Regions from separate parts of the Bradyrhizobium symbiodeficiens genome, predicted to be linked through region 3. Evidence: riboswitches for the same ligand, from Rfam matches in the RefSeq annotation. Region 3 holds a riboswitch; each other region holds the start of a gene.

Evidence for each region. Region 3 has a riboswitch for cobalamin ahead of CIT39_RS18590 (TonB-dependent receptor). Riboswitches for the same ligand answer to the same signal wherever they lie in the genome.
Region 1: linked by a shared signal. The riboswitch ahead of CIT39_RS12730 (DUF1636 family protein) and the one ahead of CIT39_RS18590 (TonB-dependent receptor) in region 3 are both predicted to bind cobalamin.
Region 2: linked by a shared signal. The riboswitch ahead of CIT39_RS12795 (energy-coupling factor ABC transporter permease) and the one ahead of CIT39_RS18590 (TonB-dependent receptor) in region 3 are both predicted to bind cobalamin.

Annotation. Positions count from the first base shown of each region.
Region 1 covers NZ_CP029427.2:2,790,968-2,801,646, forward strand. Annotated here, with positions in the region: gene CIT39_RS12685 (LysR family transcriptional regulator) at 1-144, shown strand, start outside; partial or broken gene CIT39_RS12690 (response regulator) at 149-557, opposite strand; gene bluB (5,6-dimethylbenzimidazole synthase) at 654-1,286, opposite strand; gene cobS (adenosylcobinamide-GDP ribazoletransferase) at 1,291-2,073, opposite strand; gene cobU (bifunctional adenosylcobinamide kinase/adenosylcobinamide-phosphate guanylyltransferase) at 2,070-2,573, opposite strand; gene cbiB (adenosylcobinamide-phosphate synthase CbiB) at 2,713-3,636, shown strand; gene cobD (threonine-phosphate decarboxylase CobD) at 3,648-4,613, shown strand; gene CIT39_RS12720 (cobyric acid synthase) at 4,602-6,050, opposite strand; gene cobO (cob(I)yrinic acid a,c-diamide adenosyltransferase) at 6,058-6,693, opposite strand; cobalamin riboswitch at 6,734-6,951, shown strand; gene CIT39_RS12730 (DUF1636 family protein) at 7,046-7,420, shown strand; gene cobW (cobalamin biosynthesis protein CobW) at 7,417-8,466, shown strand; gene cobN (cobaltochelatase subunit CobN) at 8,466-10,679, shown strand, end outside.
Region 2 covers NZ_CP029427.2:2,805,216-2,813,864, reverse strand. Annotated here, with positions in the region: gene CIT39_RS12810 (histidine phosphatase family protein) at 1-3, shown strand, start outside; gene cobT (nicotinate-nucleotide--dimethylbenzimidazole phosphoribosyltransferase) at 1-1,048, opposite strand, end outside; gene cobF (precorrin-6A synthase (deacetylating)) at 1,059-1,808, opposite strand; gene CIT39_RS12795 (energy-coupling factor ABC transporter permease) at 1,855-2,532, opposite strand; cobalamin riboswitch at 2,570-2,788, opposite strand; gene cobA (uroporphyrinogen-III C-methyltransferase) at 2,834-3,565, opposite strand; gene CIT39_RS12785 (cobyrinic acid a,c-diamide synthase CobB) at 3,562-4,872, opposite strand; gene cobM (precorrin-4 C(11)-methyltransferase) at 4,872-5,654, opposite strand; gene CIT39_RS12775 (cobalamin biosynthesis protein) at 5,651-6,019, opposite strand; gene cbiE (precorrin-6y C5,15-methyltransferase (decarboxylating) subunit CbiE) at 6,016-7,197, opposite strand; gene CIT39_RS12765 (cobalt-precorrin-6A reductase) at 7,208-7,954, shown strand; gene cobJ (precorrin-3B C(17)-methyltransferase) at 7,933-8,649, opposite strand, start outside.
Region 3 covers NZ_CP029427.2:3,997,320-4,007,998, forward strand. Annotated here, with positions in the region: gene CIT39_RS18565 (ATP-binding protein) at 1-682, opposite strand, end outside; gene xth (exodeoxyribonuclease III) at 817-1,614, shown strand; gene CIT39_RS18575 (tetratricopeptide repeat protein) at 1,679-2,506, opposite strand; gene ilvD (dihydroxy-acid dehydratase) at 2,493-4,217, opposite strand; gene CIT39_RS18585 (hypothetical protein) at 5,653-6,234, opposite strand; gene CIT39_RS18590 (TonB-dependent receptor) at 6,311-8,548, opposite strand; cobalamin riboswitch at 8,663-8,877, opposite strand; gene CIT39_RS18595 (response regulator) at 8,906-9,343, opposite strand; gene CIT39_RS18600 (ATP-binding protein) at 9,340-10,679, opposite strand, start outside.

The sequences.
Region 1 (10,679 bases), 1.2 Mb from region 3:
GTGCTGGATAATTATTCCGCGCCGCCGCTCGCGCTTTACGCGGTGTATCCGCCGACCCGGCATCTGTCGGTGAAGGTGCGGCTGTTCATCGATTTCCTGGTCGAGCGGTTTGGGCGGGAAGAGGAGCGCGTGCAGGCGCGCTGACGCGAAAGTGCCGGTCGATCAATGCTCCCGTGGACAGTTGCACTGCCGACGGCTTGATGTCCGGTTCGTCCTCGATCGCCTCGCGCACCGCGCTGATCAGGATCGGCTTGCTGACCATTTGAACGATGCCGGCGCCGGCGAGCCGCTCGCGCGCTGGACGACACATCCGCCGTCACGGCGATGACGCGCGGCGTGCTCGGTAGGCCGAGCTTGCCGAGCCTCGACGCCGCCTCGACGCCGTCCATGTCCGGCATGTGCAGATCCATCAGGATGACGTCGAATGATTGATCACGGGCGAGCGCGACGGCCGATGTGCCGTCCGTGGCGATCGCGGCATGATGGCCGAGCCGGTTCGGAATGGCTTTGCCGACCTCGCGATTGACCGGATCGTCATCGACCAGCAACATGCGGAGCAAGGAGCCGTTGCGACGAAGCAATCCAGAATCTTTCCGCGGAGAGACTCTGGATTGTTTCGCCTCGCTCGCAAAGACGCAGGACAGTGCGGCGTGCTAACGCCGCAGCGTAAACTCCTCGGCACCGCGCCGGTGTTCCCACTTCGCCTGCTCGAGCTCGGGCTGGTCGCATTCGATCTCGGGATAACCGATGCAGAGATAGGAGATGAACTTCCAGCTATGAGGCACGTCGAGAATCGCGTGGATCCGATCCGGATTCAGAATCGACACCCAGCCAATGCCGATGCTCTCGGCGCGTGCGGCGAGCCACATCGCGGTGATGGCGGCGACGACGGAATATTCGATCGTCTCCGGCATGGTGGCGCGGCCGAGGCCGTGGCCGATGTCGCTGGCCTTGTCGGCGAACACGGCGAGATGGCCGGGGGCCTGTTCGAGGCCAGAGAGTTTCAGTGCGGCGTAGCGCGCCGCACGGTCGCCCGAATAGCAATTCAGTGCCTCGGCGTTACACGCCGTGAAATCGTCGATGATGGCGCGGCGCCGTGCAACATCGTCGACGACGACGAAGCGCCAGGGCTGGCTGAGGCCGACCGAGGGCGAAAGGCAGGCGGTCTCGATCAGGCGATCGATGGCGCCGGCCGGCAGTGGGTCAGTTCGAAAGCGGCGGACGTCGCGGCGCCACACGAACAGCTCGCGCAAGTGCTGACGGAAGGTATCGTCGAACTCGACCATGAAATCAGCCTCCCGTCCGGAAGGATGCCGCCACCAGCAGAATGAGGATCTCGCCGATCTGCTCGAATGCACCGAGGATGTCGCCGGTCTGCCCGCCGATCTGACGCACGGCAAGCCGCGCCAGCAACAGGCCGGCGAGCGACAGCAGGACCAAGCCGACCAGCGCCTTGCCCGGCCCCAACGCGAGAGCCAGCGCGAGCGTTCCAAGAGCCAAGGCGATGGCGACGCTGCGGCCCGGCGGCGATCCCGCGCTCGCCGACAGCCCGTCAGGCCGGGCCGGCGGTACCAGTGCCATGAAGGCCGGCACGCCTGCGCGGGCGGCGGTGTGCGCGGCGCAAAGCGCAAATGCCACCAGCAAGGGATTGGCGATCGCGGCGAGCGCGCTCCAGCGCAGGCCGAACGACAGGATCAGCGCGCAGACGCCGTAGGTCCCGATCCGGCTGTCGCGCATGATCTCGAGCTTGCGCTCGCGCGTGCGGCCGCCACCGAGCCCGTCGGCGGTATCTGCGAGACCGTCTTCGTGCAGCGCGCCCGTGACGAGGGCGGTCGTGGCGAGAGCGAGCAGGGCGGCAAGGTTCGGCGCCAGTCCGAAGCGGGTGGCGACCTCATAGACGAACGCGCCGGCAAGGCCGACCAGCAGTCCGGCCACGGGTAGAGCCCATGTCGCACGCGCGATGGCGCCGTCGGCCGCGGGCTTCGACGACGCTACGGGAAGGATCGTGACGAACGACGCTGCCATCCTGAGATCGGCGACCACGTTGTTCAAAAAGTCTGCGCGCGGCATCATTTCAGCTTCATCGGCAGGCCGGCAACGACGAACTCGACCTCGTCGGACGCCGCCGCGATGACCTGGTTCATGATTCCGGCGGCGTCGCGATAGCGCCGCGCCAGCGCGTTGTCGGGCACGATGCCGAGACCGACCTCGTTGGTGACGAAGACGACGGGGCTTTTCAAACTGGGCAGGGCGGCGGCGAGCGCGTTCACCTCGTGCTCCCAGTTGCGTTCCGCATGCAGCAGGTTGGAGAGCCACAGCGTCAGGCAGTCCACCAGTCTTGCACCGCCGCCATCTGTCGCGACCAGCGCGGGGACAAGATCAAGCGGCACCTCGCGTTCGATCCAGTCGGCTTCGCGCCGCGCACGATGCTTGGCGATGCGCGCCTCCATTTCCGCATCGAGCGCCTCGGCCGTCGCGACGTAGACGGGCTGCCCGGGGAAGGCGCGCGTGCGCATTTCCGCACGCCTGCTCTTGCCCGATCGCGCTCCGCCTGTGATCAAGATGATGGCCATGAAGGTCTCCCGAGGGCCTGACTAATCATCAAACGCGGTCAAAGACAAAGCCGAAATCAGGCGGGCAGGGGCTTGCGCTCGGGCCTTGCTTTGCGCAACAGGGGCGAGACAGGAGGCAGGTGTGGGTTTTGCGGGCGCGATGATGTTGGCGATGGCGGTTGATGCCCTCCTGGGCTGGCCGTCGTGGCTGTTCGCGCGGATAGGCCATCCCGTGACCTGGCTCGGGCAGATGATCGGCGCCATTGATTCCGGGTGGAATCGCGCGTCGGATCCGCCGGCGTTTCGCCGTGGCGCGGGCATCGCCGGCGCGCTCGTGGTGATCGCATTCTCCGTTGCGGTCGGCTGGGTGCTTCAGGTCCTGCTTCCCTCGGGTTGGATCCAGATCGCGCTGCTCGGCGTCATGGCATGGCCGCTGGTCGCGCTGCGGTCGTTGCATGATCATGTGGCCGCCGTCGCAGATCCATTGCTGGCTGGCGATATCGCCGCCGCACGCGACGCGGTCTCGCGCATCGTCGGTCGCGATCCCGCAGCGCTCGATGAGGCCGGCATCGCGCGCGCGGCGATCGAGAGCCTTGCGGAGAATGCCTCCGACGGCATCGTGGCGCCGGTGTTCTGGGGCGCGCTGTTCGGCCTGCCGGGTATCCTCGGATATAAGGCTATCAACACGCTGGACTCCATGATTGGCCATCGCAGCGAGCGGCACGAGGCGTTCGGCTGGGCGGCGGCGCGCATCGACGATGTCGCGAACTTCATTCCCGCGCGGCTGACCGGCTTTCTGTTTGTGCTGCTGGCACCGCGGCGATCCGACGCGCTATCGTGCATGACTCGCGACGCACGCCGTCACCGCTCGCCGAATGCCGGCTGGCCGGAGGCCGCGATGGCGGGCGGGCTTGGCGTGCGGCTCAGCGGGCCCCGCATCTATCACGGCAGCACCACGAACGAGCCCTGGCTGAACGAAGGCGCGCGCGATCCGCGCGCCGCCGACATCACCGAGGCACTGACGGTCTACCGCCGCGCCATGCTGCTGCTCGCAGGCCTCCTTGCGATCCTGGCTTTCGCGTGAAAGAACGGGACATGCGTGAGCACGGTGGAAATCTCGATCTGGCCCAGCAGCGTTTTGGCGGACGCGCGGAAGACTGGATCGATCTCTCGACAGGGATCAACCGGCTGCCTTATCCCGTCGGCGAGGTGAGCGCGCGGGCGTGGAGCACGCTGCCGTCGCGAGCCGAGATTGACGCCCTGCATCAAGCTGCGCGGCACGCCTATCGCACGAGTGCGCCGATCGTCGCAATGGGCGGCGCCCAGGCCGTCATTCAAATGCTGCCGCAATTGGCGCCGCGCGGACGCGCACACATCCTCGCGCCGACCTACAATGAATATGCTGGCGTGCTGTCGGCTGCTGGCTGGGATGTGCAGGAGGTCGCGGAGCTCGACGCGCTGGCTGGGGCGGATCTCGCCGTCGTCGTCAATCCCAACAATCCCGATGGCCGGTGTCATACACCGAAGGATTTGCTGACGCTGCTGCCACGCGTCGGCCGTCTCGTGATCGACGAGAGTTTTGCAGACACGGTTCCGCAGCTGTCGCTCGCGTCGGAAGCGGACCGGCAGGGGTTGCTGATCCTGCGCTCGTTCGGGAAGTTTTACGGACTCGCCGGCTTGCGCCTTGGGTTCGCCATCGGCAATGCCGCGGACATCGCCAGGCTCATCGCGATGTCGGGCCCATGGCCGGTCTCCGGAGCTGCGATCGCGATTGGCAGCCGCGCCCTACGCGACGATGCCTGGGCCGAAGCGACGTCGGCGCGTCTCGTGCGCGATTGTGTCCGGCTGGACGAGATGACGCAAGCGCAGGGCTGGCGGCTTGTCGGCGGTGCGTCACTGTTTCGTCTGTACGAGACGCCCGACGCACTCGCCGCGCAGGAGAAGCTCGCGCGTGGCCGGATCTGGTCGCGCGTGTTCGCGCAGAAGCCGACATGGCTGCGCCTCGGGCTTCCGGGCAGCGAGGCCGAATGGACACGCGTTGCCGAGGTTCTAGCGGGCTAGCGCGAGCAGGCCTTCCACGTCGAGATGCTTTTCGATGTGATCGGCCAGCGCGTCGAGCGCGCTCTCGACCCGGGCGTGATAGGGTTCGTCGCCCGCGGGAATGTCGAGCCTGGCCAGATACGCCTTGCGGAAATCATCCGATGTGAACAGGCCGTGCAGATAGCTGCCCTGCACGAGGCCATCGCGCGAGATCGCACCTTCCGGCTCGCCGTTCAGCTTCGCGAACGGGCGGGCGCGATCCGGTCCGTCGGTACGGCCGATGTGGATTTCGTAGGCCTCGATCGGCTGATGCGTGGCGGCATGCACGGCCGCGACCCGCGTCAGCGTCTTCTGCGGGGTCATCACCGTCTCGACATCCAGCAGTCCGAGCCCCGCCGTGTCGCCGGCGGGCCCTTCGATGCCTTCGGGATCGGCGACGCTGCGGCCCAGCATCTGATAGCCGCCGCAGAGGCCGAGCACATGGCCGCCCCTGCGGTGATGTGCGAGCAGGTCGATGTCCCAGCCCTGCGCGCGCAGGAAGGCAAGATCGCCGCGGGTGGATTTGGAGCCGGGGATTATCACCAAGCGTACATCGCCCGGGATCGCTTGGCCCGGGCGCACCATCACGAGATCGACGCCGGCTTCGAGCTTGAGCGGGTCGAGATCGTCGAAATTGGCGATCCGCGACAGCGCCAGGCAGGCGATCTTGCACTGGCCCGGCTTGCGCGCGTCGCTCAGGCCGAGCGCGTCTTCAGCTGGCAGTTCGCCCGCGCGCGCAAACCATGGCAGCACACCGAGGCCGCGCCATGCGGTCTTTTGCTCGATCAGCTGGTAGCCGTCGTCGAACAGCGTGGGATCGCCGCGGAACTTGTTGATGACAAAGCCCTGGATCATCGCGGCATCGTCGGGGTCGATCACAGTCTTGATGCCGACGAGCTGGGCGATGACGCCGCCGCGGTCGATGTCGCCGACCAGTACGACCGGTACATCCGCCTTGCGCGCAAAGCCCATATTGGCGATGTCGGCCTTGCGCAAATTGACCTCGGCCGGGCTGCCGGCGCCTTCGACCAGCACCAAATCTGAGCGCGCCTTCAGTCGCTCGAAACTCTCCAGCACCGCGCCCATCAGCGAGGGCTTCATCGCCGCGTAGTCGCGTGCCCGCGCGGTCGCGATGCGCTTGCCCTGGACGATCACTTGCGCGCCGACATCGGTCTCGGGCTTCAGCAGCACCGGATTCATGTCGGTGTGCGGCTCGACGCCGGCGGCGAGCGCCTGCAGCGCCTGGGCGCGGCCGATCTCGCCGCCGTCGATAGTGACGGCTGCGTTGTTCGACATGTTCTGCGGCTTGAAGGGGAGCACGCGCAGGCCGCGGCGCGTGAAGGCCCGCGCAAGGCCGGCGACGATGAGCGATTTGCCCACGTCCGAGCCGGCCCCCTGGATCATCAATGCGCGTGCCATCGTGTGATCAGAACTCGACGCCGGCCTGCGCCTTGATGCCGGAGCGGAAGGGGTGCTTGACCAGCGTCATCTCGGTGACGAGATCGGCGATCTCGATCAGCTCGTCCTTGGCGTTGCGTCCGGTGAGGACGACATGTGTCATCTCGGGCTTCGAGGTCGTCAGGAATTCGACGACTTCCGCGATGTCGAGATAGTCGTAGCGCAGCGCGATGTTGATCTCGTCGAGCACGACCATGCGCAAGCTTTCATCGAGGATCAGCTCCTTGGCCTTCTCCCAGCCGGCGCGTGCCGCGGCGATATCGCGGGCGCGGTCCTGCGTCTCCCAGGTAAAACCCTCGCCCATGGCGTGGAACTGGCAGAGATCGCCGAAATGGCCGGTGAGCAGGCGCCGCTCGCCGGTATCCCAGGCGCCCTTGATGAACTGCACGACCGCGCAGGGAAAGCCATGGGCGACGCAGCGAACGATCATGCCGAAGGCCGAGGAGGACTTGCCCTTGCCGGCGCCGGTGTGGACGATGATGAGGCCCTTTTCGCCGCTCTTGGTGGCCATGATCTTGTCGCGGGCGGCCTTCTTCTTCGCCATTTTCGTGGCGTGGCGGGCGTCGGTTTCCTCGGCCGTTTTCGTATCCGGTTCAGGCGTCATCGGTCCCGGTCCTTCGGCTTGACAAGTGGCGGCCACCGGCAAATGGTGACCCGGTGTTGGTTCCTGTCCTATGACAGGCGAAGAGGGAATGCGATAGGGTCCGAATCGGCAAGATTTGGCTCCAAAATGCAGCCGCCCCCGCGACCGTGACCGGAGAGATGCCCGAAGCCACTGATCCCCCTGGGATCGGGAAGGCGGGGATCGAAGGGGAAACCCTGCTCCGCAAGCCGGGAGACCTGCCAGCGCGGACGATTTTTGGACCGGCGGACGGGGTGTTCCGCGACGGGGAAGCGGGCCTTCGGAAGAATGGTCCGTGTGCCTCATCGCCTCCGCCGTTTAATCTGGAAGAGCGATGACCGTCACACTTCACGTTTGTATCACCTGCCGCGCCGGCGAGACGCCGGGCGAGGGCGAGACCACGCCCGGCAAGCGCCTGCATGGCGCGATCCTCGAGGCCGGCGTGCCCGAGGGCGTCCATGTGGTTCCGGTCGAATGCCTGTCGGCCTGCAGCCAGGGCTGCTCGGTGGCACTGAGCGCGCCGGGCCGGTGGTCTTACGTTTATGGGCGCCTCTCAGACGCCAATGCGAAGGACGTGGTCGCGGGCGCTGCGGCCTATGCGGCCGCACCCGACGGGCTCGTGCCCTGGCGCAGCCGACCGGAAATCTTCCGCAAGCAGTCGCTTGCCCGCATTCCCCCTGTTGCCGTCGTGCCGGAGGCCGCCGAATGAGCTCGCTCGCAAAAGTCCCGGTGACTGTGGTCACCGGTTTCCTCGGCTCCGGCAAGACGACGCTGATCCAGCATCTGCTCAGCAATGCCAACGGAAAGAAGCTCGCGGTGCTCGTCAACGAGTTCGGCAGCGAGGGCGTCGACGGCGAGATCCTGAAGTCCTGCGCCGACGCGAACTGCCCGGAGGAGAACATCATCGAGCTCGCCAATGGCTGCATCTGCTGCACCGTCGCCGACGATTTCATTCCGACCATGGAGAAACTGCTGGCGCGGCCGGTGCGGCCCGACCACATCCTGATCGAGACCTCGGGCCTGGCGCTGCCCAAGCCGCTGCTGAAGGCGTTCGACTGGCCGGAGATCCGCTCGCGCATCACGGTCGACGGCGTGATCGCGCTCGCCGATGCCGAGGCTGTCGCCGCTGGTCGCTTTGCGCCGGATCCGATTGCTGTCGAAGCGCAGCGCGCGGCCGATGAAAGTCTCGATCACGAGACGCCGCTATCGGAAGTGTTCGAGGACCAGATCGCCTGCGCGGATATCGTGCTGCTGACCAAGGCCGATCTCGCGGGCGCCGCCGGCATCGAAGCCGCCAAGGCCGCGATCACCGCCGAGATGCCGCGCCGTGTGCCGATGGTGCCCGTCACCGACGGCGCGATCGATGCGCGCCTCATCCTCGGCCTCGGCGCTGCCGCGGAGAACGATCTCGCCGCGCGTCCCTCGCATCACGATGGCGAGGAGGAGCACGAGCATGATGATTTCAACTCCGTGGTGATCGATCTTCCTGAAATCACCGACATCGACGCACTGGTCGCATCCGTCCAGCGTCTGGCGCGCGAGCAGAACGTGCTGCGCGCCAAGGGCTATATCGCGGTCGCGGGTAAGCCGATGCGGTTGCTGTTGCAAGCGGTCGGCGAGCGCGTGCGCCACCAGTACGACAAGCCATGGGGGGCGGGCACCAGGCAGTCGAAGCTCGTCGTGATCGGCGAGCGCGGCGATATCGACGAGGCCGCGATCAGGTCAGGACTTGGTCTTTCAGGGTCTGGCATCTGATGCACGTCGTTTTCCGCGAGAGCCGCGGTCTCGAGGAGACCGCGACGCCAAGGGACATCGGCCAGGACCCGGCCGATCTCGTGGTGCTCTCGTATTCGGATTCCGATCTTGCGGCGTTCGCGGCCGGTTGGCGGCGCGGCCGCGACAGCCTGCCGACGCTGCGGCTCGCTAATCTCGCGGAATTGCGTCATCCGCTGTCGGTCGACACCTATATCGAGCGCACGCTGTCGCAGGCGCGCGGCATTCTGGTTCGCCTGATCGGCGGCGAGTCCTATTGGTCCTATGGCCTCGCGGCTCTTCAGCAACTCGCCAAGGATCGCAATATCGTGCTGGCCGTGCTGCCGGCCGACGGCCGCGACGACACGCGGCTCGATGCGTATTCGACGCTGCCGGTCTCGACGCTGCGCCGGCTGAAGGTGCTCTGCGACACCGGTGGCCCGGTGGCTGCGCAAGCGGCGATTGCGCAGCTTGCGCTGGCCTCGGGCCTCTATGCAGGGCCCGTGATCGGCGAGACGGCCGTTCCTGAGATGGGCTTCTACGATCCGGCGCGCGGTGTCGTTGCTGCGCCGGTGGGCGGTGACGGCAAGCCGCGCGCGTTGGTGACGTTCTATCGCTCCTACCTCACAGCGGCGGATACCGGCCCGGTCGATGCGCTGATCGCAGCGCTGCGCGAGCGCGGCTTTGATGCCTGCGGCGTGTTCGTCACCTCGTTGAAGGCTCCAGGTGTCGCCGACTGGTTGCGGGCGCATCTCGCGCAAAATCCTCCGGCCGCAATCGTCAATGCGACGGCGTTCTCAGCCCTGGGTGACGATGGTACGACGCCGTTCGACGCCGCGTCATGTCCGGTGTTCCAGGTCGCGCTCTCGTCGGCCCGGCGCGAAGACTGGGTGGAGTCCTTGCGCGGCCTGTCGCCCGGCGATCTCGCGATGCATGTGGTGCTGCCCGAGGTCGACGGCCGGCTGTTCGCGGGCGTGGTGAGTTTCAAATCGGCCGCGCAGCGCGATCCCGATCTGCAATTCTCGCATCTGGCGCACGGGCCGGATGAAGAGCGCGTGAAGGCCATCGCCGCCCGCGTCGCGGCCTGGCGGCGGCTCGCCGAGACGCCGGCTGCCGAGAAGCGGCTTGCGATCGTGCTCTCGAACTATCCGGGGCGACCGCACCAGATCGCGCACGCCGTCGGGCTCGATGCGCTGGCTTCGGTCGAAGCCCTGGAGTCCGATCTGGCGGCAGCCGGCTACGATGTCACGCCGGTCCACGCACTTGGCGACACGCTGCTGAAGCAGAGCTTGACCTGGAACGTCGCAGACTATCGTGCTGCGCTCGCGCGGCTGCCGCAAGCATTACAGGATGATCTCGCGCAAGCCTGGGGTGCGCCGGAGAGTGATCCGTGTTGCCGCAATGGCGAGTTCCACTTCGCGGCTGTCGCATGCGGCCGTTCGATTGTCGCGGTCCAGCCCGAGCGCGGCGATGCGGTCGCGCGCGATAGCGATTATCACGATCTCGCCCGCACGCCGCGCCATGGCTATGTCGCGTTCTATCTCTGGCTCCGAGAGCAGGCGTGTGATGCCGTCGTGCACATGGGCGCACACGGGACGCTGGAATGGCTGCCGGGAAAATCCGTCGCGCTCTCCTCACAGTGCTGGCCGGAAGCCGTGATCGGCGATCTGCCGGTGATCTATCCTTTCATCGTCAACGATCCCGGCGAGGCCGCGCAGGCCAAGCGGCGCTTAGCGGCCGTCACTATCGGCCATCTGCCGCCGCCGCTGGAAACATCGGCTGTGCCCGAGGGATTGCGGCGGCTCGAACGCCTGCTCGACGAATATTCGACCGCCGATGGTCTCGATCCCGCGCGCCGCCAGCGGCTGATTGGCGCGATCCGCGACGAGGCGCGCGCGGTGGGCCTTGAAGACGATCTCGGTCTCGATGCGTCGGCCGTACCGGCCGAAGCGATTCCACGTATCGACCGCTTCGTCTGCGATCTCAAGGAGAGCCAGTACGGCGACGGCCTGCATGTGTTCGGCCGCGGCGCCTGCGGCGATGCGGAGCGGGATGCGCTATGTGCCGCACTCGCAGGGCAGCGCGTTGCGCCGGGGCCTTCGGGCTCGCCCTATCGCGGCCGTCAGGACGTGCTGCCGACGGGACGCAATCTCTTCGCCGTCGACCCGCGCGCCGTGCCGACGCCGTCGGCGCATGCGCAGGGCATCAAGCTTGCG
Region 2 (8,649 bases), 1.2 Mb from region 3:
TAGGCCTGTCAGGCACATTGGCCTGCGCAAAGGTCGCCATGTCGTTGTGGAGCGCGCAGGCGAGCCGAACCAGCGGCAGCGCAATGGCCGCGCCCGATCCCTCTCCGAGCCGGAGATCGAGGCTGATCAACGGCTGCACGTTCAGCGCGCGCAACACCAGCCGGTGTCCCTGCTCCGCAGATTGATGCGACGGCAGCAGAAACGGCTGGCACGATGGGTTGAGTCGCGCCGCTGCGAGCGCCGCCACCGATACGATGAAGCCGTCGATCAAGACCGGGATGCGGCGCTGCGCGGCCGCGATGATCGCACCTGATATCGCTGCGATCTCCAGGCCGCCGACGGCGCACAGAATTTTTTCGGCCGAGGCGCTCGCAACGCCGTGGCGGGCTATCGCCGCATCGATCACCCGCGCCTTGTGCGCGCGGCCGGCCGCATCGACCCCGGTCCCGCTGCCCGCGATCTCCTCGGCGCTCACGCCAAGCAGGCTTGCGGCGATCGCAGCCGAGGTCGTCGTGTTGCCGATCCCCATCTCGCCGAAGATCAGGAGATCAGGTTGATGGGCTGCCGCACGTGCGACCGCGCGCTGGCCGGCCTCGAGCGCAAACGCCAGCTCGGCGGGTGCGAGCGCGGCCTCGACGCTGAAATCGCGCGTGCCGTGGCGCGGCTTGTCGGTGACGATTCCCGCCATCTCGTCCTGCGCCAGCGTGCCGGCGTCGACCACTTCCAGGCTCGAGCCGAGCTCGCGCGCCAGCACGGAGATCGCGGCACCGCCGGAGGCAAAATTCGCCATCATCGCGATGGTCACTCCTTGCGGATACGCCGATACGCCCTGCGCGACGATGCCATGGTCGCCGGCGAAGATGATGATCGGCACAAGCGCCGCACGCGGCCGCTCGGTCGCCTGCAAACCGGCGAGCTCGATCGCGAGCTGCTCCAGCCGGCCGAGCGCACCGGTCGGCTTTGTCAGTTGCGCCTGCCGCGCAATCGCCGTCTCGCGATGCGCGGCGGAGATTTCGGGGCAGTTCTTGGTAACCCATTCCGGGAGCATGCTGCCTCGCTCAACGCGCGCGCTTGAGAATGTAACTGTCCATGATCCAGCCATGCCGCTCGCGCGCCTCCTGGCGCGCCGCGACGATGCGCGGGCCAACCTCGGCGAGCGCCCCGGACATGACGATCTGGTCGGGCATGCCGAGATATGCGCCCCACCAGATCTGCAAGCCTTCCGGGTCAAGCACTTGAAACGCCGTGCCGCCGTCGAGCATCACTACCACGGTATCGACACCTTGCGGCCAGCCGCCTTCGCGCAAGCGCCGTCCCGTCGTGACCAGAAAGGGCTCGCCGATATCGTTGAGCGGGAGCGCATGCGCCGCGCACAGCGCCTGGATCGAGGTGATGCCGGGCACGACCTCGATGTCAGGCAAGGGATCGAGCCGCCGCGCAATGCGCAATGAAGAATCATAGAGCGACGGATCGCCCCAGATCAGCAGCGCAACCTTGCCCTCGCCTGCGAGATGCTTTGCGATCGTCTGCGACCAGGTCGCGGCAACCGCATCGTGCCAATCGTCCACGCCCTTGCGGTAATCGGCTTCAGCAGCGTCGCGCACGGGAAGATCGAATTCAGCGATGGCTGTCTTGTCGCTGGTGAGCACGTCCGCGCAAATCGTCCGCCTGAGATCGGCGAGATCCGACTTCGCCGTTCCCTTGCGCGGGATCAGGACGAGATCGGCGGCGTTGATCGCTTGCACAGCGGCGCGCGTGAGCTGGTCGGGATCGCCGCAACCGATGCCTATCAGGGAGAGCGTGAGCATCGCGAACGCGACGGGCGGCCTTGCTGGCCGCCCGTTCGCTTGTCTCTCAGGCCGCGTTGTGCAGGCGCGGAGTGACGAGGCCGGACGCGGTGACGCCGCGCAACGACTTCGCCAGCGCCAGCACGGCGAGATCGGCGAGCGGCTCGATCACGATAACCAGCGCGTAAGAAGCCGCAAACGTCGCGATGCTCGCGAGGTTGCTCATCGCAAAGCCCGAACCGTAAAGCGCCCAGAACGCCACCCAGGCGATGACGCCGGCCTGGTAGGTCGTCGAAAGCGCCAGCGCCTGTCGATATTTCAAATCAACATAGGCGGTGTTGCGCGAAATGGTCCGCGTGGCGATCGCCTGGATCGCGAACAGCGGCACCAGCAGCGTCGTGACGTTCATGCCATATTGGGGGATGTCAGCGGGCTCGAAGAACACGCCCTGGAGCAGGAGACCGAAAGCAAGGCCGAAGGCGGCGGGCGCCGCGCCGAACAGCAGGAACAATGTCGAGCCGAGAATGAAGTGCACTTCGGAGACACCGACCGGGAAGTGCGGCAGGATCTCGAAGAAGACGAAGACGAGGACCGTGGTGGCGAGCGTCCGCGCCGCAAACGACGTGACGCCCTGCTCACGCACGGTCTCGACCGCGAGCTTCAGCGCAACGCCGCCTGCGGCGATGCCGGTTGCGTAACTCAACACGAGCTTGGCGCCCGTCACTAGACCGGGTTCGATATGCATGGCTCAGTTCCTTCCTGCCGTTACACCCGACGGCCTTGGCCTCAAAACGCGCACGGCCGGTCTCCTGGCTCGCGGTTCGCTGGGTTCTCCGGCCTTCCCGAACCTTGCGGCCCAGTGGCTGATCGGAGTCCCTCACCGCTTACAGTCGCGGGGGCGGCTGGGGTTTTGAGCGCCGCAACTGGGTCCGCCCACCCCCATTCCCGATTATGCTCCGGCGCTTTGCGCCGCGTTGAGCACCATGCCCCTCCTGTGTGCCCCTTTCGTCGAGCCGGCGTCAAGGGGCGACCGCCTGCCGGGGCGATCATGACGAATAATCCCCCGCCAGCGCGCCGAACAGGATCACCGCGGCGGTCGAAGGAGCGCCGCCGCGGGCAAGCTGCTCGGCGAGTTCGGCAATGGTGGTGCGCACCAGCCGCTCGTCGGGACGACCGAGGGACTCGGCGACCAGCGCCGGGGTGTCCGCGGCGAGGCCCTGCGCGACCAATTTTGCGACAAGCGCCGGAAAGGTGCGTCGGCCCATATAGACCACCGTCGTCGCCTCCGGATCGGCCAGCGCCGCCCAATTCAGATTCGGCGGCAACTCCCCGGTGACATCGGCCCCGGTCACGAACTGCACCCGTCGCGAGGTGTGACGCCGTGTCAGGGGAATGCCGGCCTGTGCCGCCGCGGCGCAGGCCGAGGTGACGCCGGGAACGATCTCGTAGCCGATGCCCGCTTCGTGCAGCGTCTCCAGCTCTTCTTCGAGCCGGCCGAAAATGCCGGCATCGCCCGACTTGAGCCGCACCACGCGCACCCCTGTTGCGGCATAGTCGACCAGCAGGCGGTTGACGTGATGTTGCTTGGTCGAGGCACGCCCTGCCCGTTTCCCCACCGCGACGAGATTGGCGCCGGGCCGGGCGAGATCGAGGATCGCGCCGGAGGCAAGATCGTCATAGAGCACGACGTCGGCCTCGCGCAGCCGCGCGGCGCCCTTGAGCGTGAGCAGTTCGGGGTCGCCCGGTCCGGCGGAGATGAAGGAGACGAAGCCGCTCACCGATCCTCCGCGATCAGATGGAAGAACGTACCGGTGGCGTGGCCGCGCCGCGAGCCGGTTTCGGCAATGACCGCGCCGGTCGCATCATGCACCACGGCCAGCGGCATGTCAGGCTGCGCGACGATCGTTGAATAGTGGAATTCGTGGCCGCGCAGGCGTGCGCCGGGGCGGTGTCCCGGCATCGGCGCGGCGAGTTCGGCCAGACGATAACCGAGATGCATGCGGCGCTTGGCAAAGCTCGTCTCCAGGCCGAGCAAGCCCGTCATCTCGTGGCGGACACCGTCCGCATCGGTCAAAGCGGTGCCCAGCACCATATAGCCCCCGCATTCGCCGTGCACCGGTCGCGTTTCGGCGAAGGCGCGCAGGCCGCTGCGAAAATGCGCATTGGCCGCGATCTTGCCGGCATGGAGCTCGGGGTAGCCGCCGGGGAGCCAACACACATCGGCGCTCGCGTCAGGCGCTTCATCGGCGAGCGGCGAGAACGTCGAGATCTCCGCGCCCGCCCCGCGCCAGGCTTCCAGCATATGCGGATAGACGAAGGAAAACGCGGCATCGCGGGCGAGCGCGATGCGTTGCCCCGGCGGCGTCACGTTCAGGCCGTTCACGGCAGGTTGCGGCGACCAGCTGGCCGCAGATCGCAGCACCGCATCGAGGTCGACATGCTCGGCGACGAAGCGCGCGGCCTCGTCGATCAGCTTGCCGATCTCGGCCTGCTCTTCGGCTTGCACCAGGCCGAGATGCCGCTTCGGCAGGCTGATCTCGGCATGGCGCGGCAGCGCGCCGAACACGGCAATCCCGGCCTCGTTGAGCGCATGCCGCACGAGATCTTCATGACGCGGGCTGGCGACACGATTGAGCACGACGCCGGCAAGCTTCAATCCGGGGCGATAATCGCGGAGGCCCGCGGCGATAGCCGCCGCCGTCTGCGCTTGTCCGGAAGGGTCGATCACCAGCACCACGGGCCAGCCCAGCATCTCTGCGATATCGGCGGTGGCGCCGGTGCCGGAAACGCCGCGGGCGGCGACACCGTCGAACAAGCCCATCGAGCCCTCGGCGAGCACGACATCGGCATCCACGCCGCGGCTGACGAGATGGGCGATTGCCCCGCGGTCCATCGCCCAGCTGTCGACGTTGACGGAGGCGCGGCCCGTGGCTGCGGCGTGGAAGGCGGGATCGATGTAATCAGGACCGCTCTTGAAACACTGCACGTTCAAGCCGCGATGACGCCAGGCGCGTGCGAGCGCCAGCGTCAGCGTGGTCTTGCCGACGCCGGAGGCCGGTGCGGAGATGACGAGGCCTGCCGCCATCACGAGGCCTCCGGGAAGCGCGGCTCGGCGCCGACCGGCCGATAGCGGCGGTCGTAATCGGCAGCATAAAGGCGGCTCTCGTCGAAATCCGCAGCTTCCAGCGTCTTGCCGACCAGGATCAGCGCGGTGCGCTCCATCTCCGCGCCAACGGCAGCATCGAGTGTTGCAAGCGTGGCACGGACGATGCGCTGGTCCGGCCAGCTCGCGCGCCAGACGATCGCGACCGGGCAATCCGCGCCGTAATGGGGCGTGAGCTCGGCGACGACATTGTCGAGCAGATGGATCGAGAGATGGATCGCGAGCACCGCGCCGGTCGCGGCAAATGCCGCCAGCTTCTCACCCTCAAGCATCGCGCTGGCGCGGCCCGGCGTGCGCGTCAGCACCACCGTCTGGGCAAGCCCGGGCAGCGTCAGCTCGACCTCGAGCGCCGCCGCAGCAGCCGAGAAAGAGGGAACGCCGGGCGTGACCGTGTAGGGAATGCCGAGCGCGCGCAGGCGGCGAAGCTGCTCGCCCATCGCCGACCAGATCGAGAGATCGCCGGAATGCAGCCGCGCCACATCCTTGCCCGCCTCATGCGCGGCGGCGATCTCGGCGATGATCTCGTCGAGTGACAGTGGCGCGGTATTGACGACACGCGCGCCGGGCGGGCAATGCGCCAGCACGCCCTCCGGCACCAGCGAGCCGGCATAGAGGCAGACCGGGCTGGCGGCGATCAGGTCGCGCCCGCGCAAGGTCAGCAAGTCAGGCGCGCCCGGTCCTGCGCCGATAAAGTGCACCGTCATGCGCCGTCTCCTTCGGCGATCGCGGCGGTCGCCGTGCGATCCTGCGAGACGACGCGTGTCGCAATCAGCCGCGCGCGAGGACCAGCGGCCGCGAGCGCCGCAGCCTCGGCGACCGATCCGGTCCCGAACTTCTCGGTGACGAATTTCGACTGCGTCAAGGTATCGACGCTCGCAAGGACGTCGGCCGGAACAGCCTTGACCGGCACGCCGCACTCACGTGCGAGCTGCAGCAACGGCTCCGCATCGGCCTTGTCGCTGACCGTCGCTATCGCTGTGAGGCCTTCAGGGCCACCTGCTGCGAGTAAAGCTTCGCGCAACGAAGCCAGCGTGACTTCCTTCCTGAAGCCGAGTCCAGCGACCTTCATCGGACCGCCCTCCACTGCACCACTGGCCGTACCGCATCCCATGACCGGTAGCGGCCGAGCGGCGCGGCATGCGCGATCTCGACTCGCATCAGCTCGCCGCCATGGCGCTGGTGAAGCTCGCCAAGCAGCGCTTCCGTCTCCAGCGTCACGGTATGCGCGACCAGCCGTGTGCCGGACGGAAGCCGCGACCAGATCGCATCGAACATCGCGCTGTCGAGACCACCGCCGATGAAGACCGCATTCGGCGCTTCGAGTGCCGCAACAGCTTCGGGCGCCCTCCCTGTGACGACGGCGATCCGGTGCGAAAGTCCAAACGCCGCTGCGTTGCTGTGGATGTTTGCGACGCGATCCTCGCGCGCCTCGATCGCGGTCGCCGTCCCGCCGCACAGCGCCCACTCGACCGAGATCGATCCCGAACCGGCGCCGATATCCCAGAGACGTTCGCCCGGACGCGGCGCCAGCGCCGAGAGCGCGAGCGCGCGCACCGGGCGCTTGGTGATCTGGCCGTCGTGAATGAACAGATCGTCGGGCAAACCCGAGCTACGGGGAATGCCCTGCGTCCCGATCAGCAATAACGCGACCGCAACAAGATCTCCGGTCATATCCTCGGCAAAGAGATCGACGCGATGCTGGTCAATGCATTCCCGTGGCCCGCCCAGCGCTTCGAGCGTCCACAACAGCGAGGCGCCCCATCCGCGCTCAGTCAACCATTTCGCGAGGTCTCCGACCGCAGCTGCGTCGCGTACCAGGCAGATGATGCGTGCCTCTCGCACCAAATGCGGCATCAGACGTTCGAACGGCGCCGCATGAAGCCCGATGCAGGTCACGGACTCCAGGCGCCAGCCGAGGCGCGCTGCAGCGAGGGAGAAAGTCGACGGGGCCGGATGCGCGATCCATTCGTCGCCACCGAGTTTCTCGGCGAGAACCGCGCCTGCGCCATGCCAGAACGGATCCCCGGAGGCGAGCACCACCGTCGACCGGCCGCGGCAATTTAGAACGACATCCGCATCGAACGGCACCGGCCATCGGCGGCCCCGGCTGCCGACATCGGCGAGCGCAAGATGACGTTCGCCGCCAAACACGATTTCTGCCGAAGCAAGCGCCTTCCGGCTTGCATCGGACAGCCCGGCGAGGCCATCTTCGCCGATACCGATGATCGTCAGCCAGGGATCAGCCAAGGAATCAGCCATGACGCGCGCGCTCATACTGGGCGGAACGGCCGATGCGAGCCTGCTCGCAGCGGAGGTCGCGCGCGCCGGGCTTGGCGCCGTCTATTCCTATGGCGGCCGCACCCGCGCGCCTGCCGATCAGCCGCTGCCGACCCGCATCGGCGGCTTCGGCGGCGTGAGTGGGCTTGCCGACTATATCCGCAGTGAAGGCATCACGCATGTGATCGATGCGACGCATCCTTTCGCCGCGGAGATAAGCCGCAATGCGGTCGCGGCGTGCGCGCAGACCAGCACGCCGCTGATCGCACTGGAGCGCGCGCCCTGGACCAAAGCGCCCGGCGACAATTGGATCGAGGTGACCGATGTCAGCGCCGCAGCTGACGCGTTGTCCGAGGCGCCCGCAAAAGTGTTTCTCGCCATCGGCCGCCAGCATATCGCACCGTTCGCGGCGAAGCCGCAGCACACCTACACGCTGCGTTTCGTCGATCCGCCGGACGCACTCCTGCCCTTCGCTGCCGATGTGGTCGTGTCGCGCGGGCCGTTCTTGCTGAACGGTGAGCTGGAGATGATGCGGGAACGCGGCATCGGCTGGATCGTCGCCCGCAATTCCGGCGGCGCCGGCGCGCGTGCCAAGATCGACGCGGCCCGCGTGCTCGGCCTGCCGGTGATCATGATCTCGCGACCGGAGCTGCCCGAACGCCGACGGGTCGAGAGCGTCACTGAGGTGATGCAGTGGCTCGGTCATCAGACCCGCCTCGGCGCATAGACCCAGTGGCCAACACGGCGCGTCTGCGAATTCCCGACGATCACCAGCGTGCGCATATCCGCCATCTCCGGGGTCGCGTCGTTCAGCGTCACGGTCACGATCTTCTCGTCGGCAGCGCTGATCGCGCGTGCAAAGATCACGAGGCGCTCACCGCAGCCTGCCTCTTTCAGCACTGCGAGCGCGCGGCCGAATCCTTCCGGCCGGCTTGCCGAGCGCGGGTTGTACATCGCAATGGAAAAGTCGGCTTCCGCCGCCAGCCGCAGGCGCTTCTCGATCACGGCCCACGGCTTGAGATTGTCGGAGAGATTGATCGCGCAGAAATCATGGCCGAGCGGCGCGCCTGCGCGCGCGGCCGCTGCCAGCATCGCCGTGATGCCCGGCAGCACGCGGATCGAAAGATCCCGCCATTGCGGCGCCTGTTCGAGTGCCTCGAACACCGCGGAGGCCATCGCAAAGACGCCGGGATCGCCGGAGGACACGACGACGACCTGCCCGCCTTCGGACGCAAGCCGCAAAGCCTCGCTCGCGCGCTGCAGCTCCTCGCGATTGTCGGAAGGATGCAGCTTCAGCCCCGGCCGCGGCGGCACGCGCGCAACGTACGGCGCGTAGCCCAGAATGTCGGTCGCCGACGCCAGCGCAGCCGTGACCTCGGGCGTCACCAGCGCATCACTGCCCGGCCCGAGGCCCGCGATGGT
Region 3 (10,679 bases):
CCTTGAGATTGCCGAGGAACAGATTGCCCTGCGAGACGATGTTGCGCGCCATGAAGAACGCGAACAGCAGCAGGAACACCGCCGTCACCAGATACGGCCCGGTGCCGCACAGCAGCAGCGCGCCCGCGCAGCCGACCGTCATGGTGGCGAGATAGACCAGGCCGGCGCGCGGGAAGGTCGAGAACGTGAAGGCGCCGCCGGACATCATGCCGACCATCAGGCAGGCCAGGATCAACTGGCTGGTCGGCTCGATACGGCTGAACAGAGCGAGCGGCAGCGCGCCCCAGATCGCAGCGAGGAAGACTGCCTGGCGCAGCATCTGACGCGCGGCGCGTGGCGAGGCCTCCTGCGGCGGGTTGCGATGCGACCGCCGCCATGAGCGCACCGCCAGCGAGGCGGTGGCGGCGAGGGTCAGGCCCCAGATCGCGAGGAAGTCGTTCCAGCCGCGGCCCCAGAACAGGATCAGCACGATGCCGACGTTGAGCATCGTCACCGCCATCGTCACCGGGATCAGCCGCGTCACGGCGTCGATCTGCTTGGCGCGGATGCGGCCGATCTCGCGCTCGCTGAGGCCGGCAGTCAGGCTGTCCTCGATCTCGAAGCCGCCGAGCCAATACAGGAACGCGCCGATCAGGCCGTCACGCGGCTCGGTTCGCTTCATCGATTTGTCCGGCCATCCCATCCGAGGAACCTTTTGACGATCAATGGCCTGCCGCCTGCTTAAGCCGGGTTAATTTTGTGGGAGATTTTGCGGCGTCCTTGACGGGCGCGTTTGCAGTTTGTTCTAACCATGGCCCCTGCCCGGAGCCCGCCGACATGACCATCAGAGTTGCCACCTGGAACGTGAACTCGGTCCGGCAGCGGATCGACCTTCTCCTGACCTGGCTGAAGGAATGCCAGCCGGACATCGTCTGCCTGCAGGAGATCAAATGCGTCGACGAGGCCTTCCCGCGGCTGGAGATCGAGGCGCTCGGCTACAACGTGGTCACGCACGGGCAGAAGACGTTCAACGGCGTTGCCCTGCTCTCCAAGCTCCGGTTCGACGAGACCAAGTCGGGACTGGCCGGCGACGATGAGGATGCCCACGCCCGTTTCCTCGAAGGCGTGGTGACGCTGAAGTCTGGCGTGCTGCGCATCGCGTGCCTTTACCTGCCCAACGGCAATCCGGTCGGGACCGAGAAATATCCCTACAAGCTCAAATGGATGTCCCGGCTTCTTGAATATTCGAAGGAGCGCCTCAAGACCGAGGAGCCGCTGATCCTCGCAGGCGACTTCAACGTGATCCCGCACGCCCGCGACGTCCACAATCCCGCCGCCTGGACCGAGGACGCCCTGTTCAAGCCCGAGACGCGGGAGAGCTTCCAGTCCCTGCTCGGCCTCGGCCTGACCGACGCCCTGCGGGCCGTGACCGACGAGCCGGGCCTCTACACGTTCTGGGATTATCAGGCCGGCGCCTGGCAGAAGAATCAGGGCCTGCGGATCGATCATCTGCTGCTGTCGCCGCAGGCCAGCGACCGGCTCGCCAATGTCGGCATCGACAGCTATGTGCGGGCCTGGGAGAAGCCGTCGGACCACGTACCGGTGTGGGCGGATCTGGATCTGGAGGCGGCGTGAACGGAAGCTTGATGGGCGGATTACGCCTTCGGCCAATCCGCCCTACGACACTGGAATCGGGGTTTTAATCCCGGCGGCCCTGCACCCACTGCTCCAGCATCTGCAGGCACATGGCGCGGTCGTCGTCGGAGGCCTTGGCGAGGGCGCGGTTGTAGTTTTCCTTGATCCAGGTCTCTTCCGCGCCGGCGCTGTCACGCGCCAGCGTCAGCCACATCAGGCCGCGCGCGGCCTGCCGCGGCAGGCGGTCGCCGTTGAACAGCATCTGGCCGAGCAGTGCCTGGGCCTGATGCTGGCCCTTCTGCGCGGCAAGGCCGAGCCAGCGCGCGCCGTACCGGAAATCCTCGCGCGAGGCGTCCGGCGTCTTCAGGTAGAGCCGGGCGAGATCGTATTGCGCGTCGGCATTGCCGAAATAGGACGCCGCATAGGAGAACATCTCCCGCGCCCGATCCGGATCCGATTTGATCTTCGAGTTCGGGATGCCGCTGAGATAATAGCGGCCGAGCGCGACGAAGGCGTTGGCCACGATCTGCGCCTGCGGCGCCGACGGGCTGTCCTCGGCATGCGCATTGGCGATCCGGCTGAAATATTCGAAGGCGCGCAGATCGTCCTGGGCGACGCCGTCGCCATTGGCGTACATGCGGCCGAGCTTCCACTGCGCGATGGGGTGACCACCCTCGGCGGCATATTGCAGCGCGCTGAGCGAGGTCTCCTGAGGCACGGCCGCCGGCGCGACCTTGCCGCGCACTCCACCCGTGACATTGGGCAAGGCGGTCACGACCGGGATGGTGGCGTCCTTCGGGTTGACCGGCGCGCCGTCGAAGGCAAGCGCCGGCGCGGCCAGCGCACTGGCCCCCAACACAAACGCAACAATGGCACGCCTAGATGTCCGCATAACACTGTTTCTCGTGCGCGCCGCCCGGATGGGTCACTGCCCCCCCGACCGCTGGTCCAACCTGTTGAGCATATTTCCAGAGCGCACCTGATGTGTGGTTAGTCGCGCGAGCGCTCCACTTGGTCTTGCGCTGGGCGAGCTCGGCGTCGCTCAATTTTACGTTAAGGGTACCGGCGACCGCGTCGATCTCGATGATGTCGCCGTCCTCGAGCAGCCCGATCGGGCCGCCAATGGCCGCCTCGGGCCCGACATGGCCGATGCAGAAGCCGCGGGTGGCGCCGGAGAAACGGCCGTCGGTGATGAGCGCGATCTTGCCGCCCATGCCCTGGCCGGTCAGCGCCGCGGTGGTCTGGAGCATTTCCCGCATGCCGGGACCGCCCTTGGGCCCCTCGTAGCGGATCACGATGACTTCGCCTTCGCGGTAGGTGCGCTTCTGGACCGCCTCGAAAGCATCCTCCTCACGGTCGAAGCACCTGGCCGGACCGGTGAACCTGAGGTTGGACATTCCCGCGACTTTCACGATCGCACCTTCTGGCGCCAGATTGCCCTTCAGACCGACCACGCCGCCAGTGACGGTGATGGGCTTGTCTGCCGGGTGCACCACGTCCTGGTGCGGATTCCATTTCACGCTCTTGAGGTTTTCGGCGATCGTGCGGCCCGTGACGGTAAGGCAATCACCGTGCAGGAAGCCATTGTCGAGCAGCGTCTTCATCAGAAGCGGTATGCCACCTACTTCAAACATGTCTTTGGCGACATAACGGCCACCCGGCTTCAAATCCGCGACATATGGTGTCTTTTTGAAGATTTCGGCGACGTCGAACAGGTCGAACTTGATGCCGCACTCATGCGCGATCGCCGGCAGGTGCAGCGCAGCATTCGTCGAGCCGCCGGACGCGGCAACCACGGCGGCGGCATTCTCCAGCGCCTTGAGGGTCACGATGTCGCGCGGCCGGATGTTCTGGGCGATCAGGTCCATGACCTTCTCGCCCGCGGTCATGCAGAAGGCATCGCGGATTTCGTAGGGTGCCGGAGCACCGGCCGAGTAAGGCAGCGCAAGGCCGATCGCCTCGGAGACGGTCGCCATGGTGTTGGCGGTGAACTGCGCGCCGCAGGCGCCCGCCGAGGGGCACGCCACGCGCTCGATCTCGTCGAGGTCCTCGTCCGACATGGCGCCGACCGAGTGCTTGCCGACGGCCTCGAACATGTCCTGCACGGTGACCTGCTGCCCGCGGAACGTGCCGGGCAGGATCGAGCCGCCATAGATAAAGATCGAGGGGACGTTGAGACGGACCATCGCCATCATCATGCCCGGCAGCGACTTGTCGCAGCCGGCGAGCCCGACGAGCGCGTCATAGGCATGGCCGCGCACGGTCAACTCGACCGAATCGGCGATGCATTCGCGCGACGGCAGCGAGGAGCGCATGCCGTCATGGCCCATGGCGATGCCGTCGGTCACGGTGATGGTGCAGAATTCGCGCGGCGTGCCGCCGGCGGACGCCACGCCCTTCTTCACAGCCTGGGCCTGGCGCATCAGGGAAATGTTGCAGGGCGCGGCCTCGTTCCAGCAGGAAGCGACACCGACGAAGGGCTGGTGGATCTGCGCGGTGGTCAGACCCATGGCGTAGAAGTAGGAGCGATGGGGCGCGCGCGTTGGCCCTTCCGTCACGTGACGGCTCGGCAGCCTCTGCTTGATGTCGGTCTTCGCGTCCATCGCAAACCAGTTTCCCCGGTGAACCCTTTCAGACCCGAAAAATCAGAGCCAAGATTTGAATCGACCTTGGGATTTCTCGTCGCCCTCGAAGATCGCCGCTGCCCTAAAACATTAGAGTGATTTTATTCATGTTCGGGTGTGGCCAAAAAGCGGCGGCGATGCGAACGGCCGGTAATGAAGGTTAAATCCGGAATGAGTGTTGCGGGGACACCACAATCGTTACCCGGAAGACACGAGTCGAACTACCGCAATACCCTCGTTGGGAGGGCCCACCACAACCTCAGATTTTGTTTCGGCAATTCACCTCCGAGTTTGCTCCACGACACGGTGACCGCGCGGCTGAGTCGGGCGCGCTCCCCTCACGAATGGCTTTCGCCTGGCGTCCCGGACAAGCCGCAACGCGCGAGCGGAGCGGCAGGGCCTGGACCAGAAAGGCGAAAGGCTGCGAAGCGGATGGATAGGCCCCGGCTCTGCAGCGCACCGTCGAACCGGACGATCCGCTGAGGCGGCAAATTGGTTCTCCAATTATCGCTGTCATTCCCCGCGCAGGCGGGGAATCCAGTACGCCGCGGCTTCTCAGTTCAATCACTGCCGTCTTGGAGTACTGGATCGCCCGCCCCTGTGCGCAAGCGCGCACAAGGCGGGCGATGACGCTGAGTGTGTGGCTGCAGACACGCCTTCGCAATCTCGCGGCGCGTTTCGCCCGAGCTTTGCTTGGTCTCGCTACCCTCTGAATCCAAGAGGGCACAGGGAAGGCCGGGTGCCGGCTGGCACCCGCGGTCCGCTGCGCGAAAAGCACGCGCAAAAAAGACCGCACAGCAGCATACAGGTGTCGCCGATCACTCGGCCTTCCCTGCGCAGTGGCTGGACGGCTTATGCCGTGATCTCCCGGGAGCCGACCATTCCTTTTGGCCTCCCTCGCCGTTCAAATTGACGATGCCGTCCACCCGGTTGGGCTCGCGCACATCTTCGAACAGCTTGACCGTGGCAACGACGGTCAGGACCACACGGTTTTGCCGTACGCACGGCCCGCCATGTCGCCGCAGTATTCCCGGGCCCTGTCGACAGAGCCGGAAACTTACGAGCGAGACGAAGCCTGACAGCGCCGTCGTCCGCACGCGGTTACGGACTCACAGGGACTACCCGCCCTGCCCGCACCTCTCGTGCCGACGCTGCCGCGTCCACCGCAACCCCGGCTCGCGAACATGACGACTTCACGTCGCCCCTCTTGGGTGAGCCGGGATGGGCGACACATACGCCGAAACCGAATTTCGGTAAAGTGGAATCTTTTTGCGTGCGTGGATTGACAGAGGGCGACACAGGCAACGGTCAGTAGCCCGGATGAGCGCAGCGACATCCGGGACAGTGCAAAATGCCGGGCGAGCGGCCCCGGATTACGCTGCGCTCCACCCGGGCTACGGTCACGATCGTCCGCTCAGGCCGACATCGCTCGCTTGGGCCCCGACGGATCGACAAGACGCACGATCTCGCAGACGGCAACGAGGCCGGCGAGCCAGACGGCGCAGGTCAGAGCGATGCGCATCACGATGGCGGCGGTGAAGGCGCCCTCGCTGCCAAGGAACGGCGTCGCGGCGAGCAGCGCGAACTCATAGACGGCAAAGGCGGCGACGAGCGCGATCGCCAGCATCAGCGGCGTGCGGCCCCGCGGCAGCAGGCCGAGCACCGTCGACGCTGCCGCGGTCGAGAGAAGCGCAGCCGCGCCGATAACAAAGCCCCAGGCAATCGTGCTGGAGTCGACTGGATAATGCAGCACGCCGAAACCGATGGTCTGGTTGACGAGCCAGGCGCCCGTGACGACGAGCAGCGCCGGGCGCTGCGGCAGCATCGCCGCGGCAACGACCGCGAAGGCCGCAAACGGCGTTGCACAGGCGAACGCGAAGCTGGCGAGCGCGCATGAGGCCGTCAGCAGCGCAAAGCAGAACATCGGCGCAAGGCGCGACGCGACCGGGTGAAGCCGGAAGCGATCGCCGCGAGACGGCAGGATGCCATGAGCCATGGTGTTGAGAGGCACGGGTGATCTCCTTCTCTTTGAGGTCTAGTACATTTGGGCGCGCGTAACAGCCTGACGTAAATCAGAACGTTGCACCGGCCTTGAGCAGATAGGTGCGGCCCGGCAGCGGATAGGCGCTGAAGCGGCCATCCGTGAAGGTGCTCGCGATGGCGTAGTCGTAGTAGAGCGCATTCAGCACATTGTTGACGCTCAGGGACCAGAAGTAGCGTTCATATCGGCCGCCGAGCTTGAGATCGATGGTGCCGTTGGCGGGGATCGGCTTCTGGGTGCCGGCCTGGTCGTTGTCCATGCGCCGTTCGCTCCAGAACCGCGCGGTCGCATCGAGCACCACATAGTCCTGCCAGATGTTCCAGGTGACACCCGCACTCGCCGTGTAGCGCGACACCAGCGGCACATCGTTGCCGGCCCAGATGCCTTCGCGGAAGACGGCACGGGTATAGGCCACGCCGGAGCGCAACAGCAGGGCGTCGTTGACGCGATAGGACAGGCTGGTCTCCGAACCGTAGCGCCGGGTCGGATCGAGATTGGTGTTGTAGAACAGGACCGGGCTGAAATGGACCTCGTTGGTGAGATCCATCAGATAAACACTGCTCTGCAGCTGCAACCCGCCGCCCTTGATGCGCAGCCCGCCCTCGATGTCCTCCGAGGTCTGGGTCTTGAGCTGGAAGGTTTGCGGAATTGAAGCGAAGGTCAGCGGGTCGAAGGACGGCCCCGAGGACAGACGCTCATCGACGTCGGGGGTGCGGAAGGCGCGCGCGGCGCGACCGAACAGCGAGACCACGTCATTGAGGCGATGCTCGGCCCCGAGATGCAGCGCATATTGGGTCTCGTTGCTCGTCAGCGGCAGCGCGCCGATGTCGGCGTTGAACGGCGCGGCCGGATCGAAATTGTCGCGTGCCGCAAGTCCGATGGTCTGCACCCGCGCGCCGTAGGAGACGTCGGTGGTGGGCGTTATCCCCAAATTGTGCTGGAAATAACCCGCGACCGTCTGCTGCCTGAGGTCGTAATTGTGCCAGGCCGCGAGCCCCTGCCCGGCGCCGCGGTTCTGTTCAAAGCTGGCATCGTAATAGTCGATGCCGGTCAGGAGCTGCGACGGCATGCCGAGCAGCAGGCTCTTCACGCTGAGCCGCGGCGTGATCGACCAATTCGTCAGATGGGAGCCAACATAGGTCGACGTGAAGAAGGCAGGAACCGGTGCCGGGCTGGAGAAGAACGCGCTCTGCTGCTTCTTGTCACGCACGCCGCCATCGACGATGAGATCGACGCCGTTGACCAGGGTCCTGGTAAAGCCCGCAGTCGCGCTGAAACCCTGCTGATTGGCGTAGTTGAACGGCGTGCTGGTCCCTCGCCGGTTGGCCCTGAGCTCGTCGAGGCCGATCGAGGGATCGACGGTGCGGCCGCCCGGCAGTCGCAGCTCCTGATTGTCGCCGGTGACAGTGAGAAATGCGGTCAGGCCGGGCGTGGTGTAATTGAGATTGCCGACGGCGTTCTTCTGGGAATAGCGATTGTTATCGCGATAGCCGTCGGTCCTGACCGCATTGCCGTAGAACGACGTCGACCACGGACCGGAATTGAGCGAGGTCGAGACATTGCCGAGCCGGGTGTTGAACGAGCCGAAGCCGGCCTCGATGCGAGCGCTCACGGGCGGTCCGCCGACGCCATTTTTGGTGATGATGTTGATCACGCCGCCGACCGCATTGTCGCCGTAGAGCACCGCACCGGAATTGCCGCGCGTGACCTCGATGCGCTCGATGGAATCGAGCGGGATGGTGGAGAGGTCCACCTGCGCCATGTCGACGTCGTTCAGCCGCCTGCCATTGACCAGCACCAGCGTGTTGGCGGTGGCAAAGGCGCCGAAGCCGCGCAGGTCCACGCCGGTCTTGGCAGCGATCGGGCCGCCGTAGAACGTCGTGATCTGGGCGCCGGGAACTTGCGTCGCGATGATCTCGGCAAGCGTCTGCGATGGCGAATGCGCGATATCCGCGGCCGTGATGACGGTCGTGGCAGCCCCGACGATGCCGCCGTTGCCGGCGGCAGTTTCACCGCCGGAGCCGGATGAGCCGACGCCATTTCCTGCCGGCGCGACATCCGCGATCGTCTTGCGCCGCGTCGTCTCGCCGTCACCGGTTGCCCTCGCGCGCGTGCGGTTCTGATCGGAGGGCTGGGTCACTTCGATCGATGGCAGCTGCTCGGCCAGGACCCGCTGGGCAAAGGCGGGAGACAGATCGAACGAATGGAAGGAAACCGATGCGAGCAGGCCGGCGGCAAGGCGCCTGGCGGCAGGGACGACACGGGACACAATTGTAACCTCGGTATGACGTCAGTGGCACGTCACAGCGAACGAGGTTTCACGGCAGAGCCATGGATTGCTCCGGTGAAGCCGATGTCTGTACTCCCCGACCGACATCTTCGCGTGTGACCACGGCTGACGGCAGGTCTCCTGGCTCGCGGGTCGTTACCTTGCGTCGCCTTCCCAGGACCGAGTTTCCCAGTGGCATGAGACGAAAGATTCACCGCTTACAGTTGCGGGGGCAGCCGTGGCGTTGAGACAAATCCTTAGCGTTGGGACGTCCCGCACCACATTCCCTTTTGATCTCCGTGAGGAGAACCGTCACCGGTCATTTAGGGGCCAACGCCTTGGCGAGTCAATCGACGGCTACGCCAGGGAACAGCTCTGCGTGGCCGGAAGCTCGCCGGGGGGAGCGGGTTCGTTCCGCTCCCCCTGCGCCGCCAGAGCCTGGCGGAGCGCGGTCTCCAGGTCCTGTTGCTGAAACGGCTTCTGCAGGATCGGAACGTGGCGGAAGTCCGCAAGCAGGCTCGCAGGACCGTAACCGGTGGCGAACACGTAAGGTATGCCGCGTTCTGCGATACAGCGCGCGACCTCGAAAGTCTGCCGCCCGTTGAGATTGACGTCGAGGACGGCAACGTCATACGAGAGCGCAGCCGCCTTCTCGAGCGCGTCATCGACGCGCGAGGCCATGCCCGCGATCTCGCAACCGGCATCGACAAGGGAATCCTCGAGCAGCATCATCACCAGCGACTCGTCTTCGACGACGAAGACCCGCTGGCCAGCCAGATCGGTTTCAGGTTTCATGAGGGCCTCCCGACAGCCATCGTTGCGATATCGAATCCGCCCAGGCTGGCGCGGATTTCATGCAGCGGCGCGCGAATGACGCAAACGACGCCTTCAGGCGCGAAGCGCAGATCGACATCGGCGCCGCCGAATTCGTGGGGCAGCCCCTGCTGAATCAGGCGGGTGCCGAACCCGCGCCGCGACGGCGGGGCCACGGCGGGACCGCCCAGCTCGGTCCAGCACAGCTCGAAGCGATCGTCGACCTTCCAGGCGAGGTCGACGGTTCCCGAACCGTTCGACAGGGCGCCATGCTTGACGGCGTTGGTCGCGAGCTCGTGCAACGCCATCGAGATGGCCAGTGCAGCCGAAGGCCGCATGCGCAGATCGGGCCCGCTGAAATTGAGCCTCGCACTCTCCGGCTCGGCATGCGCGGCGAGAGCCTCGGTCACGACCTCTCTCAGTTCCGCGGACTCCCAATTTTCCCTGACGAGCACATCGTGTGCCTTCGACAAGGCGATCAATCGCGCATCGAACGCCTTGCGCCCCTCCGCCAGGCTGGATGCGTTGCGCAAGGTCTGGAGCGCGAACGACTGCACTGTCGTCAGCGTGTTCTTGACGCGGTGATTGAGCTCGTTGACCAGCAGTTCGCGATGGCGCTCCTGCCGCTTGCGCTCGGTGATGTCGATGGCCGCGCAGACCGCGCCCTGGAACACACCGGCGGCGTCGACGATCGGAGACGCCTGGAAGATCGCGGTGACCGAGGAGCCGTCTTCGAAGCAGAGCTCGAGTTCCTCGCCTGCGACTTCCTCGCCGCGGGCCGCGCGCTGCAGCGGCAGTTCGGACGTCTCGACCTGGACGCGATTGCGAAGGACGCGGCAGGCCGGACGTTCGCCCTCGGGCGCCGACAGCGACATGTTGGTATCGGGCCGGACCCGCAATAGCCGCGCTCCATAGGCATTGCCGAAAACCCGCTTCGCCTCGCGGTCGTGGGTGAACCAGACCGCGGTCGGCACGGTGCTGACGACAGCCTCCAGTCGCGCGGCCTGGCGGCGCTGGATCTCCTCGGCATCCCTGCGAATGCGCGCCAGCTGCAGATTGGCGCGCACCCGCGCCAACAATTCGCGCGCCGAGAACGGTTTGTTGACGTAGTCATCGGCGCCGGCCTCCAGCCCCTCGACGCGGGCCTCTTCGCCGGCGCGCGCCGACAACAGGATGACGGGCGATCCACGCAGATTGTCGTCGCGGCGCAATGCGCCAAGCAGCCCGATGCCGTCGAGGCGCGGCATCATGACGTCGGACAGGATAAGGTCGGGCCGATGGTGCCTCGCGGCGTCCAGCGCGCCCTGCCCGTCGGCGA